Methylobacterium currus: one gene and its partners. The protein of the gene in region 2 interacts with the protein of the main gene of each other region in a pairwise test. Links are inferred from orthologs where the notes say so. Each region holds a gene or a part of one and is shown on either strand. Other genes may lie near its edges.

Region 1 (2,971 bases), 2.4 Mb from region 2 along the record:
CAGGATGCCGGTGGCGAGCGCGCCCAGGATGCCGCCGACGCAGTGCACGCCGAAGACGTCGAGGGAGTCGTCGTAGCCGAGCGCGTTCTTGACGGTCGAGCACATCACGAAGCAGACGGCGCCGGCGACGAGGCCGAGCACGATCGAGCCCATCGGGCCGGCGAAGCCGCAGGCCGGGGTGACCGCGACGAGGCCCGCGACCGCGCCCGAGAGCATGCCCAGCAGCGAGGGCTTGCCCTTGGCGGCCCACTCGACGAGGAGCCAGGACAGGCCGGCCGCCGCGGTGGCCACGAAGGTGTTGATCATCGCGAGCGCCGCCGAGCCGTTGGCCTCGAGGTTGGAGCCGGCGTTGAAGCCGAACCAGCCGACCCAGAGCAGCGAGGCGCCGATCATCGTCATGGTGAGCGAGTGCGGGGCGAGCAGGTCGCGGCCGTAGCCGATGCGCTTGCCGATCATCAGGCAGCCGACGATGCCGGCGATGCCCGCGTTGATGTGCACCACGGTGCCGCCGGCGAAGTCGAGGGCGCCCCACTTGAACAGCAGGCCGGCATCGGCGTTGACGGCGTCGAGGGCGTCCTGGGCCGCCTTCTTGGAGGCCTCGTCGGTGGCCGCGGCCAGCGCCTTGGCGGCGTTGCCGACCGCGTCGGGGCCGCCCCAGTACCAGACCATGTGCGCCATCGGGAAGTAGATGAAGATCAGCCACAGCAGGCAGAACAGCAGCAGGGCCGAGAACTTCATGCGCTCCGCGAAGGCGCCGACGATCAGCGCCGGGGTGATCATCGCGAACGTCATCTGGAAGCAGATATATACGTATTCGGGGATGACGACGCCGTTCGAGAAGGTCGCCGCGACCGAGTTGGCGTCGACGCCGCGCAGGAACGCCTTCGAGAAGCCGCCGACGAAATCGTTGAGGCCGCCGCCATTGGTGAAGGCGAGGCTGTAGCCGAAGAACACCCAGACGATGCAGGCGAGGCTGACGATGGCGAAGACCTGGGTCAGCAGCGACAGCATGTTCTTGGTGCGGACGAGGCCGCCGTAGAACAGCGCCAGGCCCGGTACCGACATCATCAGCACCAGCGCGGACGAGATCAGCATCCAGGCGGTGTCGCCCTTGTTGGGCACCGGCGCCGCCGCCGCGGCGGCCGGTGCCGCCTCGACGGTCGGCGTCTGCGCTAGGGACGGCTCCACCAGGACCAGCGCCAGCGCGGCGCCTCCCAGGCCGAGAGCCAGGACGTTGCGAAGCTTCATGGAAGAGGAACTCCCGATGGAATCGAAGGCAATCATGGGAAGGGGCGGCGGGGCACTGCCACGGCCCCGCGCGGGCAGCGCCTCAGAGGGCGTCGACGTCGGTCTCGCCGGTGCGGATGCGCACGGCCTTCTCGAGCGGCATCACGAAGATCTTGCCGTCGCCGATCTGGCCGGTGCGGGCGGCGGCCGCGATGGTGTCGACGACGTTCGAGACGAGGTCGACCGCCACCGCCACCTCGATCTTGAGCTTGGGCAGGAAGCTGACGGCGTACTCGGCCCCGCGATAGATCTCGGTATGCCCCTTCTGCCGGCCGTAGCCCTTCACTTCGGTCACGGTCAGGCCGTGCACGCCGATGCTGGTGAGGGCGTCGCGGACCTCCTCCAGCTTGAACGGCTTGATGATGGCCATGACGATCTTCATGGGACGAGCCCCCTTTCGATTATGGCGTTCTCACGCCCGGACGCGCCGGGGCGAGGCGTGATCCGGCGCCGAGGCGAACCCGTTGGCCCCCGACGCCGGTCTCGACTGCCATCAATCAAGGAACGTGCCACGACGCGTGACCGGACCTACGGACAAGCTGCCCGGTTCCTGGGCCGATTGCGGATATTGAAGCCGATCGGGGCGGCAGTGACGATGAAAAAGACGGCAATTGCCCAATGAGTATGCAGCAGCGGCTCAGGCCTCGTGTTCGGGAGCGACCCGCTTCTCGCGGATCATGCCCTCCTGCGCGACCGAGGCCACGAGGGTGCCGTCGCGGGTGAAGATCAGCCCGCGGGAGAAGCCGCAGCCGCCCGACGCGCTCGGGCTGTCCTGGGCGTAGAGCAGCCATTCGTCGGCCCGGAACGGCCGGTGGAACCACAGGGCGTGGTCGAGGCTCGCCGGCTGGATCTCGCTCTCGAACACCGTGCGGCCGTGCGGGATGAGCGAGGTGTCGAGCAGCGTCATGTCGGAGGCGTAGGCGAGCACCGCCTGGTGAATGGCCGGATCGTCCGGCAGGGGCGAGGTCGCCCGGATCCAGACGTGGAACCGTGGCGGGCCGGGCTGCCGCCCGGCATAGCGCTCGATCTCGACCGGGCGCAGCTCGATCGGCCGCTCGCGCTCGAAATAGGCCCGGACCGGATCGGGCATGCGCGGCATCACCGAGGCCTTGAGCGCGCCTTCGCCGGGCAGGTCCTCCGGCATCGGCACCGCCGGCATCTCGGCCCGGTGGTCGAAGCCCGGCTCCTCGACGTGGTAGGAGGCCGACATCGAGAAGATCGGCCGCCCGTGCTGGATCGCCACCACCCGGCGGGTGGTGAAGCTGCGGCCGTCGCGGATGCGGTCGACCTCGTAGACGATCGGCACCTTCGGGTCGCCGCCGAGCAGGAAATAGGCGTGGAGCGAGTGCGGCCGGCGCTCGGGCGGCACGGTCCGGGTCGCGGCGACGAGGGCCTGGCCGATCACCTGGCCGCCGAAGACCCGCTGCCAGCGATCCTTCGGCGAGCGACCGCGGAAGAGGTTCTGCTCCAGCGTTTCCAGGTCGAGGATGTCGAGGAGGTCGGCGACCGCGCGCAAGGGAAGGATCCGGGCTGAGGGAGGGGCGCGTAGCTGACGCAGGCCGATGCGCGCCGTCAAGCGACGCGGGACGCGCCGCTTGTGCTATGAGCCTCGCCGACCAGACGAGCAGCGGGCGATCGCGAGATGGCGCAGGGTGACGGCGTGAGCGGACGACGGGGGGCGGCG
Region 2 (7,731 bases):
TTGTCGGCGACGGTGAGCCAGGGCAGGAGCCGCGGCTCCTGAAAGACGATGCCGACGCCCGGATGCGGCGCCGCGATCGCCTCGCCGTCGAGGCTGATGCCCCCGGCGCTCGCCCGGTCGAGCCCGGCGACCAGGCGCAGCAGCGTGGTCTTGCCGCAGCCCGACCCGCCGATCAGCGCCACGATCTCGCCGGCCCGCACGGTGAGCGAGATGTCGGCAAGCGCCCGCGTGCCGTCGGCGTAGGTCTTCGACAGCCCGTCCAGGATCAGCATGTCAGAGCCAGCATCTCAGAGAGTGTCCCGCGCCGTGTCCTGCCAGCGCGCGAGCGGCGCGGTCAGGCCGACGAGCAGCGCATCGCACACTTTGCCCAAGCCCGCGAAGGCCAGGATCGCCGCGACGATCTGGTCCGGCTTGCCGAGCTGCTGGCCGTCGAGGAGGAGGTAGCCGAGGCCTTCCGAGGCGCCGAGCAGCTCGGCCGCCGCCACGAACATGAAGCCGAGGCCGAGGCCCGTGCGCAGGGCCACCAGGGTCGCGGGCAGCACCGCCGGCAGCAGGATGCGCCGGGCGAGCGCGAGGCGCGAGAGCCGAAAGACCCGGCCGACCTCGATCAGCTTGCGGTCGACGCCCGCGATGGCGCCCGCCACCCCGAGATAGACCGGGAAGAACACGCCGACCGCGATCAGGGTGATCTTCGAGGCCTCGAAGATGCCGAACCACAGGATGAACAGCGGCACCCAGGCGATCGAAGGAATCGCCCGCAGGGCCTGCAGGCTCGGGTCGACCAGCTGCCGGGCGAGCGGCAGCGTGCCGGTGACCGCCCCGACCACGATCCCGGCCAGCGCCCCGAAGCCGAACCCCGCCGCGACGCGGGTCAGGCTGGCGAGCACGTGGGTCCACAATTCGCCGCTCTCCGCGAGGCCCCAGAGGGTGGCCAGCACCCGGCTCGGCGGCGGCACCAGCCGTCCCTGCGCCAACCCTGCCCGCACCGCCGCCTCCCAGGCGAGGGCGAGAAAGAGCGGCAGGACGAGCCCGGCGAGCACCCGCCCGCCGGGCAGGCGCAGCGCCGTGGCGACGGTCTTGGACGGGACTTTGGGCGCGGCGCCGAGGGGAAGCGGGGTCGCCTCCGCGGGTCTCACGGCGCCGCCGGACCGAAGCGCGGATCGATCAGGGCCTCGACCGCGGCGCCGACATCGGTCCCGGCCGGGATCACCCCGGCATCGAGGAGTGCGGTGCCGGCATCCAGGATCGTCTCGGCCTGGAGCTTGCCGATGACCGGCTGCGACAGGTCGGTGCGCTCGAGCTGGCGCGCCACCACCGGCTCAGGCAGCTTCGTCGCCGCCACCAGGATGCGCTTCAGCTCCTGCGGATCGGCGAGGGCGAGCTTGCGGGCCTCCTCGTAGGCCGCCAGCACCGCGCGGGTCAGGCCCGGGTTCTGCTTGGCGAAATCCTCGCGGACGTTGAGCACGCCCCAGGTATTGGCGGCGGGGTCGCGGTGGAAGAGCACGTCGCCGTTCTCGATCTCGGCCGCGGCCATGATCGGGTCGAGACCGGCCCAGGCATCGACGTCGCCGCGGTCGAGCGCCGTGCGCCCGTCCGGGTGCTGGAGCAGCACCAGCTTCACGTCGCGCTCGGTCAGGCCGGCGTTGCGGAGCGCCCGGATCAGGAAGATGTGCGGGTCGGTGCCGCGGGTGACGGCGACGCGGCGGCCCTTCAGGTCCTTCACCGCCTGAATGCCGGTCTTCGGCCGGGTCACCAGGGCGGTCCATTCCGGCCGCGAGAAGGCGTAGACGGCCTTGATCGGGTTGCCGTTGATCCGCGCCAGCAGGGCCGCGGCGCCGGCGGTCGAGCCGAAGTCGATCGAGCCGGCATTGAGGAATTCGAGCGCCTTGTTCGACCCCAGCGACTGGACCCAGCGCACCGTGATTCCCTCAGGTGCCAGCGCCTTCTCGAGGAGGCCCTTGTCCTTCAGGACGAGGCTCACCGGATTGTAGGTCGCCCAGTCGAGGCGCACCTCCTTGGCCGACTGCGCCAGGGCCGGGCGGGCGGAAGCGAGGCCGTCAGCCCCGAGGGCGACACCAAGAGCGGCTGCGATCAGCGCGCGGCGGTGGATGCGCATCGACTCTCCCCGGTTGGCCGGCCCATCGCTCGTCGGGCCGCCGGCCGGAAAGCTAGGGCGCGCCGTTCGGAGTGTCAAACGATTCGGCCGGTGAAGCGGATTAGCCTTTCGGATCGAACACGAGCCTGCGTGACGCGCGGAAGCGTTGGCTTTCTGTCGGCCATGGTGCGAAACAGGCGGGAACGCGACGGGACCCGGCCGCGCTCCCCTTCTTCAAGCTCGGCTGCCATGCCCGAACCCACCGTCATCGACCCGTCCGACACCGATGCCGCCCTCAAGCACATGCTCGCCGGCATCGACCAGTCCCTCAGCGACCCGACGCGCCTGCGCGAGCGGCTGGTGCCGGAACTGCGCCGCATCATCGAGGCCGGCCGCGCCGAGGCCGAGCGGCGGCTGCTGGCCGACCGCGACGGCCATGCCTGCGCCGGGCTGATCTGCGCCCAGATGGATGCGGTGATCCGGGCGATCTACGACGCGGTGGTCAAGCGGCTCTACCGGGCCGACAACCCGACCGCGGCCGAGCAGATCGCCGTGGTGGCGACCGGCGGCTATGGCCGCGGCCTGCTGGCGCCGGGCTCCGACATCGATCTCCTGTTCCTCCTGCCCTACAAGCAGACCGCCTGGAGCGAGAGCGTCGTCGAGGCGATGCTCTACGTGCTGTGGGACCTCAAGCTGAAGGTCGGCCACGCCACCCGCTCGGTCGCCGATTGCCTGCGCGAGGGCCGCGCCGACATGACGATCCGCACCGCGCTCCTCGAATCGCGCTTCCTGTTCGGCGATCGCGCCCTGTTCGAGGAACTCGAGACCCGCTTCGACCGCGAGGTGGTGCAGGGCACCGCGGCCGAGTTCGTCGAGGCCAAGCTCAAGGAGCGCGACGCACGGGTGCAGAAGAGCGGCGCCTCGCGCTACCTCGTCGAGCCCAACGTCAAGGACGGCAAGGGGGGGCTTCGCGACCTCAACACCCTGTTCTGGATCGCCAAGTACACGTTCCGGGTGAAGGAGGCCGAGGACCTGGTCGAGGCCGGCCTGTTCACGCCGGACGAGTTCCGGCTGTTTCAGCGCTGCGACGAGTTCCTGTGGCGGGTGCGCTGCCACATGCACTTCGTCACCGGGCGGGCCGAGGAGCGGCTGTCCTTCGGGCTGCAGCCGCGCATCGCCGAGCGGCTGGATTACGGCGCCCGCGGCGGCCTTGCCGCGGTCGAGCGGTTCATGAAGTCGTACTTCCTGATCGCCAAGGATGTCGGCGACCTCACCGCCATCGTCTGCGCCGAGATGGAGGCGCGCCACGCCAAGCGCCCGCCGGTCCTCGACCGCTGGCTGCGCCGCTTCAAGCAGCATTTCCGGGCGCCCGACCTGGAGGCGGACGATTTCCGCATCCATACCGGCCGGCTCGACGTGCGCGACGACGCCGCCTTCGAGCGGGACCCGGTCAACCTGATCCGGCTGTTCTGGCTCTCCGACCGGCACGACCTCGCGATCCATCCCGATGCCAGCCGGCTCGCGACGCGGTCCCTGAGCCTGATCGGCCCGATGGTGCGGGTCGATCCGGAGGCCAACCGCCTGTTCATCGAGCTCCTGACCTCGCAGAACGCCCCCGAGACGGTGCTGCGGCACATGAACGAGACCGGGGTGCTCGGGCGCTTCGTGCCGGATTTCGGCCGCATCGTCGCGATGATGCAGTTCAACATGTACCACCACTTCACGGTGGACGAGCACCTGATCCGGTCCTTGGGCGTGCTGGCCAAGATCGAGGCCGGGGAGCTGGAGGACGAGCATCCGCTCGCCCACCGCATCGTCGGCACGATCCAGAACCGGCGCGCGCTCTACGTGGCGATGTTCCTGCACGACATCGCCAAGGGCCGGAAGGAGGACCACTCGATCGCCGGCGCGGCGGTAGCGCGCAAGCTCGGGCCGCGCTTCGGGCTGGATGCGGCCGAGACCAGCACCGTCGCCTGGCTGGTCGAGCACCACCTCCTGATGTCGATGACGGCGCAGAGCCGCGACCTCTCGGACCCGAAGACCATCGAGACCTTCGCGGGCGTGGTGCAGAGCCTGGAGCGGCTGAAGCTCCTCCTCGTCATCACCATCGCCGACATCAAGGCGGTCGGTCCCGGCACGTGGACCGCCTGGAAGGCGACGCTCCTGCGCACCCTCTACTACGAGACCGAGATGGTCCTGTCGGGCGGGCGCTCGGAGATCCCGCGCACCGACCGGGTGCGGCTGATCCAGATGCGCCTGCGCGAGCAGCTGACCGACTGGACGGCCGAGGAGTTCGACGCCTATGCGGGCCGGCACTACCCGCATTACTGGCTCAAGGTCGATGCCGGGCGCCAGCTCAAGAACGCCCGCTTCATCCGGGCGGCGGCCGAGGCCGGCAACACCGTCGCCACCATCTTCGAGACCGACCTGTCGCGCGGCGTCACCGAGCTCTGCGTCTACTCGCCGGACCATCCGCGCCTGCTCGCGATCCTCACCGGCGCCTGCGCGGCGTCCGGCGGCAACATCGTCGACGCGCAGATCTTCACCACCGCCGACGGCTTCGTGCTCGACACCATCACCCTGTCGCGGGCCTTCGAGCGCGACGAGGACGAGCTGCGCCGGGCCGGCCGCATCGCCACCGCGATCGAGCGGGCGCTGAAGGGCGAGATCCGCATCGCCGACCTCGTCGCCGACAAGCATCCGCTGAAGGACCGCCCGCGCACTTTCCAGGTCGCCCCCGACCTGTCGATCGACAACGCGCTCTCGGCCCGCGAGACGGTGCTGGAAATCTCCGGCCTCGACCGGCCTGGCCTGCTGTTCGATCTCACCTCGGCGCTCGGCCGGCTCAACCTCAACATCACCTCGGCCCATGTCGCGACCTTCGGCGAGCGGGCGGTGGACGTGTTCTACGTCACCGACCTCACCGGCACCAAGGTGACCCAGCCCGACCGCCAGGCCACCATCCGGCGGGCCGTGATGGCGGTGTTCGAGGCCGACCTGCCCCGCGGCGACCGGGGCCGGCGCGGCGCGGGCAGGCAAGCCCTTAAGGACGATCCCAGCGCCGCAGCCCCGGTCGCTGGCGAAGCTTGATTTCGCGGACCGTCCACCTGATATCGGGGTCACTCCCAGACCCCTTTTTCGGAATGACAATGACGCCGAACGACACGGAGAACGCCGCGCGGGCCCAGGAGCCTCGGGGGCATGCGCCCGAAGCTGCCGAGGGCGCTCCCGCCTCCGCGCCGGAGGCCGCCCAGAAAGCCGACGCGCTCGCCGCGCTCGAGGCCGAGAAGCTCGACCTCAAGGACAAGCTGCTGCGTACGCTGGCCGACATGGAGAACCTGCGCCGGCGCACCGAGCGCGAGGTGGCGGATGCCCGCACCTACGCGGTGACGAACTTCGCCCGCGACATGCTCAACGCCGCCGACAACATCCGCCGCGCCCTCGAGAGCGTGCCGGCCGATGCCCGCGCGACGGCCGAGGGCTCGCTCAAGGCCCTCGTCGACGGGATCGAGCTGACCGAGCGCGACTTGCTCAAGACCTTGGAGCGCCATGGCGTGAAGCGGGTCGAGCCGCAGGGTCAGCGCTTCGACCCCAACCTGCACCAGGCGATGTTCGAGGTGCCCAACCCCGACGTGACCTCCGGCACGGTCGTGCAGGTGGTGCAGTCGGGCTACGTCATCGGCGACCGCGTCCTGCGCCCGGCCCTGGTGGGCGTGGCCAAGGGCGGCCCGAAGGCCGAGGCGAAGCCGGCGGAAGGCTGAAGCGCCGACGCCGACCCTCCCCCCCTCTGCGGGGGAGGGTGGCCCACGGAATGGGCCGGGAGAGGGGCAGCGCGGCGCTTCCAGGATGTGGCGCCCTTCATCGAACGCGCGACCTCTCCGGCAGCGGCGTCCCCTCTCCCGACCCCTGCTCACGCGAGGGCCACCCTCCCCCGTCCCAAGTCGGGCTCGTCCGACTGGGCACAGGGATGCGGAACTCGGGCAAGCCCGGGTTCCGTGGGGGAGGGTTCAGGCGCGCGTCCCGCCTCACCCCTCCGGCGCCACTCCGCAGGCCTGCGCGATCTCCGCCGACAGCGCCGCCTGCAACGCCCGCACGACCGGATGCCCGGCGCTGGCAAAGTCACGCTCCGCGATCCGCTGCACCGGCGCGATCAGCCGCAGGGAATTGGTGAGGAACACCGCGTCCGCCTCGGCCAGCGCCTCCGGCGCGACCGGGCGCTCGGTGGGCGTGAGGCCGAGGCCGAGGCCGGGGCCTAAGGCGAGCAGCCTGGCGCGCACGATGCCCGCCAGCACGCCTTCGCTCAAGGACGGCGTGACGAGCACCCGCCCGAACACCGCGAACAGGTTGCCGGTCCCGGCGCAGGCCACCCGCCCGGCCGTGTTGAGGAAGAGGGCCTCGTCATCCCCCGCCCGCGCGGCCGCCTCGGCGGCGAGCACCGCGTCGAGATAGCCCAGCGTCTTGTGGCGCGCGCCCGGCGAGGTCTCGTTGCGGCGGATCACGCTCCAGCCGAGGGACAGGTCCGAGAAGACGAGCCCTGAGCGCAACGGTGCGGCGCTCGCCCACAGGACCGGGCGGGGCTCGACCGGCGGGCGCAGGCCCCGCGGCCCGGACCCGCGGGTGACGGTGGTGCGGATCGCCGCCCGCTCGAGAGTGGCCGCCACCGCCCGCATCGCCGTGCGGGCTTCCTCCTCGTCGAAGCGGAAGCCGAGGGCAGCGGCAGCCTCGGCGAGCCGCGCCAGATGCGCCTCCTCCGCCACCACCGTGCCGCGCAGCGCCATGGCGGTGTCGAACACCCCGTCGCCGAGGAGCAGGCCGCGATCGGCGAGGTCGAAGGGCGCGACCGTGCCCTCGTGCAGGCGCCCGTCACGCCACAGCATGGCGCGCACCTCCCGCCTCGCGCCAGCGCCGGGCGAGTTCCAAGAAATTGCCGAACAGGGCGTGGCCATGCTCGGTCAGCACCGATTCCGGATGGAACTGCACGCCGTAGGTCGGGTGCCGGCGGTGGGAGAGCGCCATCACCTCGCCCTCGGGCGAGACGGCGTCGACGCTCAGGTGCTCGGCCATGCCGGGCGCCGGTTCCACGATCAGCGAGTGGTAGCGCCCGACCGTGAGCGGAGCCGGCAGGCCGGAAAAGAGCCCCTGCCCGTCATGGGTGATCGCCGTCGCGTGGCCGTGGAGCGGTCGCCGGGCCCGCGCGACCCGGCCGCCGAAGGCCGCGCCGATGCATTGATGGCCGAGGCAGACCCCGAGGAGAGGCACCTCCCCCGACAGCGCGCGGATCGCCGCCAGCGACACCCCGGCCTCCGCCGGGCTGCACGGCCCCGGTGAGATCACCACTCCCTCCGGGTTCGCCGCCCGGATGCCCGCGACGTCGAGGGCGTCGTTGCGCGCCACCCGCACCGTGGCGCCCAGCTCCTCGAAGGTGCGCACCACGTTGAAGACGAAGGAATCGTAATTGTCGATGACGAGGATCAAGCCTAGGGCCTGTCGTCACTTGATCCAGAGGAGCGTAGCGGCGAGGCAGAGGACGCCCATGAAGCTGACGGCAGTCTTCTCGTAGCGTGTGGCAACGGCCCGCCATTCCTTGAGGCGCGCCCACAGTCGCTCGACGATGTTGCGATTGGTGTAGATCCAGT
Region 3 (2,780 bases), 4.3 Mb from region 2 along the record:
GTCGTCGGCGCCGTCGCAGGGGCGCAGCATGATCGCAGTGAGCTGGGCGGCGTTCTCGGGCAAAGCCGGGGTCGGGGACAGCACGGTGACGAGGCCGGCGCCGATCCGCACGGCGCCGCGGGCGGCGAGCCGCGCCGCGCCGGTGCGGTGAGCGGGCCCCGACAGCACCACCGCGTGGCCGCGGGTATATTTGTGGCTGTCCCCCGCCAGGCGCGGGAAGGCGGCGCCCCAGAGGTCCGGGCCGTTGACGTGGGCCTTCGGCCTGATCCCCGCCACGATGGCGTCCGGGATGCCGATCCCGGCGACCGTCACCGGGCCGCACAGGCGCCGGCCGGGCAGGAGCAGGTGGCCGGGCTTGCGCCGGACGAAGGTGACGGTCTCGGTGGCGGAGACGACCGGACCGGCGGAGGCTCCGGTATCGCCATCGAGGCCCGAGGGCACGTCGACCGCCAGCACCGGCACGCCCGCCCCGTTGACCCGCCCGACGAGCGCCGCAGCGTCGCCCTCGAGCGGGCGGGACAGGCCCGCCCCGAACAGCGCGTCGATCACCAGGGCGAAGCCCGCCGGCTCGGCCGCGGCGGCGTCAGCCACCGGGCCCTTCCATTCGGACGCCGCCGCGGCGGCGTCTCCCGTCAAAGCCGCGACCGTGCCGAGCAGCGCCACCTCGACCGCGACCCCCGCCTCGGCCAGCCGCGTCGCGGCGACGAACCCGTCGCCGCCGTTGTTGCCCGGCCCGCACAGGACCAGGATTTTGCCGAGGCCCTTGCCGTCACCGGCGAGCGCCCGGGCGCGCTCCGCCACGGCCGCGCCGGCGCGGCGCATCAGCGTCAGGCCCGGCGTTCCGGCTTGGATCGCCGCGGCATCCGCCCGCCGCATCTCGTCGGTGGTGAGCAACTCGGTCCCGGCCATCGCATCATACTCCGAGAAGCGCCCGGGCGCGGCAGCTTTGCCGCGGCACCGGGCTTGAGAACGGCGGATTGCGCAACAAACGCGCAGAGATTGCTTATCGATTAGGCATTCCCGGTCCGGTCCGGGGAAATCCCCCGTGGCGGTCGGCGCGGCGCGATGCTAGGAATGCCGCCGGAACCGTTGCAGACCAGGCCCGCCCGGCATGAAGAAGATCGAAGCGATCATCAAGCCCTTCAAGCTCGACGAGGTGAAGGAGGCCCTGCAGGAGGTCGGCCTCCAGGGCATCACGGTGATCGAGGCCAAGGGCTTCGGCCGCCAGAAGGGCCATACGGAGCTCTACCGGGGCGCCGAGTACGTGGTCGACTTCCTGCCCAAGGTGAAGCTCGAGATCGTGCTCCCCGACACGCTGGTGGACGGCGCCGTCGAGGCGATCCGCAAGTCGGCCCAGACCGGCCGCATCGGGGACGGCAAGATCTTCGTCTCCTCGATCGAGGAAGCGATCCGTATCCGCACGGGCGAGACCGGCTCGGACGCGATCTGACGCGCATCCTGCCATCATCTGCCGCCCTCATCTGCGACGACGAAAACCGCGGCCTGACATCCAGGACCGCGGCTTTGTGGCGGCCCTGCCGCCGCTCTAGGAAGGGGTCAAACGAGAATGTCTAAGACCGCGACGGACGTCCTCAAGGAAATCAAGGAAAACGACGTCAAGTACGTCGATTTCCGCTTCACCGATCCGCGGGGCAAGTGGCAGCACGTCACCTTCGACGTGTCGCTGGTCGACGAGGACATCTTCGCCGAAGGCACGATGTTCGACGGCTCGTCGATCGCCGGCTGGAAGGCGATCAACGAATCCGACATGCTGCTGATGCCGGACCCGGCGACGGCCTGCATGGACCCGTTCTTCTCGGCCTCGACCATGTCGATCGTCTGCGACGTGCTCGAGCCCGCGACCGGCGAGCCCTACGGCCGCGACCCCCGCGGCATCGCCAAGAAGGCCGAGGCCTTCGTGAAGGCCAGCGGCATCGGCGACACCATCTTCGTCGGCCCCGAGGCCGAGTTCTTCGTCTTCGACGACGTGCGCTTCTCCGCCGACCCGTACCATACCGGCTTCAAGCTCGATTCGGTCGAGCTGCCGATCAACGGCCAGACCGAGTACGAGGGCGGCAACCTCGGCCACCGCGTCCAGATCAAGGGCGGCTACTTCCCGGTCCCGCCGCAGGATTCGGCCCAGGACATGCGCGGCGAGATGCTGGCCGCCATGCAGTCGATGGGCGTCAAGGTCGAGAAGCACCATCACGAGGTCGCCTCGGCCCAGCACGAGCTGGGCATGAAGTTCGACACGCTGACCCTGATGGCCGACCATATGCAGATCTACAAGTACTGCATTCACAACGTCGCCCAGAGCTACGGCAAGACCGCGACCTTCATGCCGAAGCCGGTCTACGGCGACAACGGCTCAGGGATGCACGTCCACCAGTCGATCTGGAAGGAAGGCAAGCCGGTCTTCGCCGGCAACAAGTACGCCGACCTGTCCCAGGAATGCCTGTGGTACATCGGCGGCATCATCAAGCACGCCAAGGCGCTCAACGCCTTCACCAACCCGTCGACCAACTCCTACAAGCGGCTGGTCCCGGGCTACGAGGCGCCGGTGCTGCTGGCCTATTCGGCCCGCAACCGCTCGGCCTCGTGCCGGATTCCGTGGACGACCTCGCCGAAGGCCAAGCGCGTCGAGGTCCGCTTCCCCGACCCGATGGCGAACCCCTACCTCGCCTTCGCCGCCATGCTGATGGCCGGCGTCGACGGCATCGTGAACAAGATCGATCCCGGTCCGGCCATGGACAAGGACCTCTACGACCTGCCCCCGGCGG

The links. Proteins that work in one complex are often made in the same cells at the same time.
Region 1: the proteins of DA075_RS22230 (region 2) and DA075_RS11225 interact in binary tests that used the Escherichia coli proteins (3 or more experiments, as listed by UniProt). The link is inferred for Methylobacterium currus from one-to-one orthologs.
Region 3: the proteins of DA075_RS22230 (region 2) and DA075_RS02160 interact in binary tests that used the Escherichia coli proteins (3 or more experiments, as listed by UniProt). The link is inferred for Methylobacterium currus from one-to-one orthologs.

What each region holds. Positions count from the first base shown.
Region 1 is NZ_CP028843.1:2,353,087-2,356,057, reverse strand. It holds DA075_RS11225 (P-II family nitrogen regulator), read right to left. Parts: upstream 1,670-2,971; coding sequence 1,331-1,669; downstream 1-1,330. Other genes in the region: DA075_RS11215 (ubiquinone biosynthesis hydroxylase), read left to right, coding at 2,930-2,971; tesB (acyl-CoA thioesterase II), read right to left, coding at 1,925-2,803; DA075_RS11230 (ammonium transporter), read right to left, coding at 1-1,248. UniProt on the Escherichia coli protein: Involved in the regulation of nitrogen metabolism. Regulates the activity of its targets by protein-protein interaction in response to the nitrogen status of the cell.
Region 2 is NZ_CP028843.1:4,798,894-4,806,624, forward strand. The notes cover bases 2,039-5,385. They hold DA075_RS22230 ([protein-PII] uridylyltransferase), read left to right. Parts: upstream 2,039-2,398; coding sequence 2,399-5,185; downstream 5,186-5,385. Other genes in these bases: DA075_RS22225 (aliphatic sulfonate ABC transporter substrate-binding protein), read right to left, coding at 2,039-2,116; grpE (nucleotide exchange factor GrpE), read left to right, coding at 5,245-5,385. Outside these bases: DA075_RS22215 (ABC transporter ATP-binding protein), read right to left, coding at 1-272; DA075_RS22220 (ABC transporter permease), read right to left, coding at 288-1,136; more of DA075_RS22225, read right to left, coding at 1,133-2,038; more of grpE, read left to right, coding at 5,386-5,856; DA075_RS22240 (aminotransferase class IV), read right to left, coding at 6,121-6,972; DA075_RS22245 (anthranilate synthase component II), read right to left, coding at 6,959-7,570.
Region 3 is NZ_CP028843.1:460,530-463,309, forward strand. It holds DA075_RS02160 (P-II family nitrogen regulator), read left to right. Parts: upstream 1-1,111; coding sequence 1,112-1,450; downstream 1,451-2,780. Other genes in the region: DA075_RS02155 (NAD(P)H-hydrate dehydratase), read right to left, coding at 1-909; glnA (type I glutamate--ammonia ligase), read left to right, coding at 1,568-2,780. UniProt on the Escherichia coli protein: P-II indirectly controls the transcription of the glutamine synthetase gene (glnA). P-II prevents NR-II-catalyzed conversion of NR-I to NR-I-phosphate, the transcriptional activator of GlnA. When P-II is uridylylated to P-II-UMP, these events are reversed.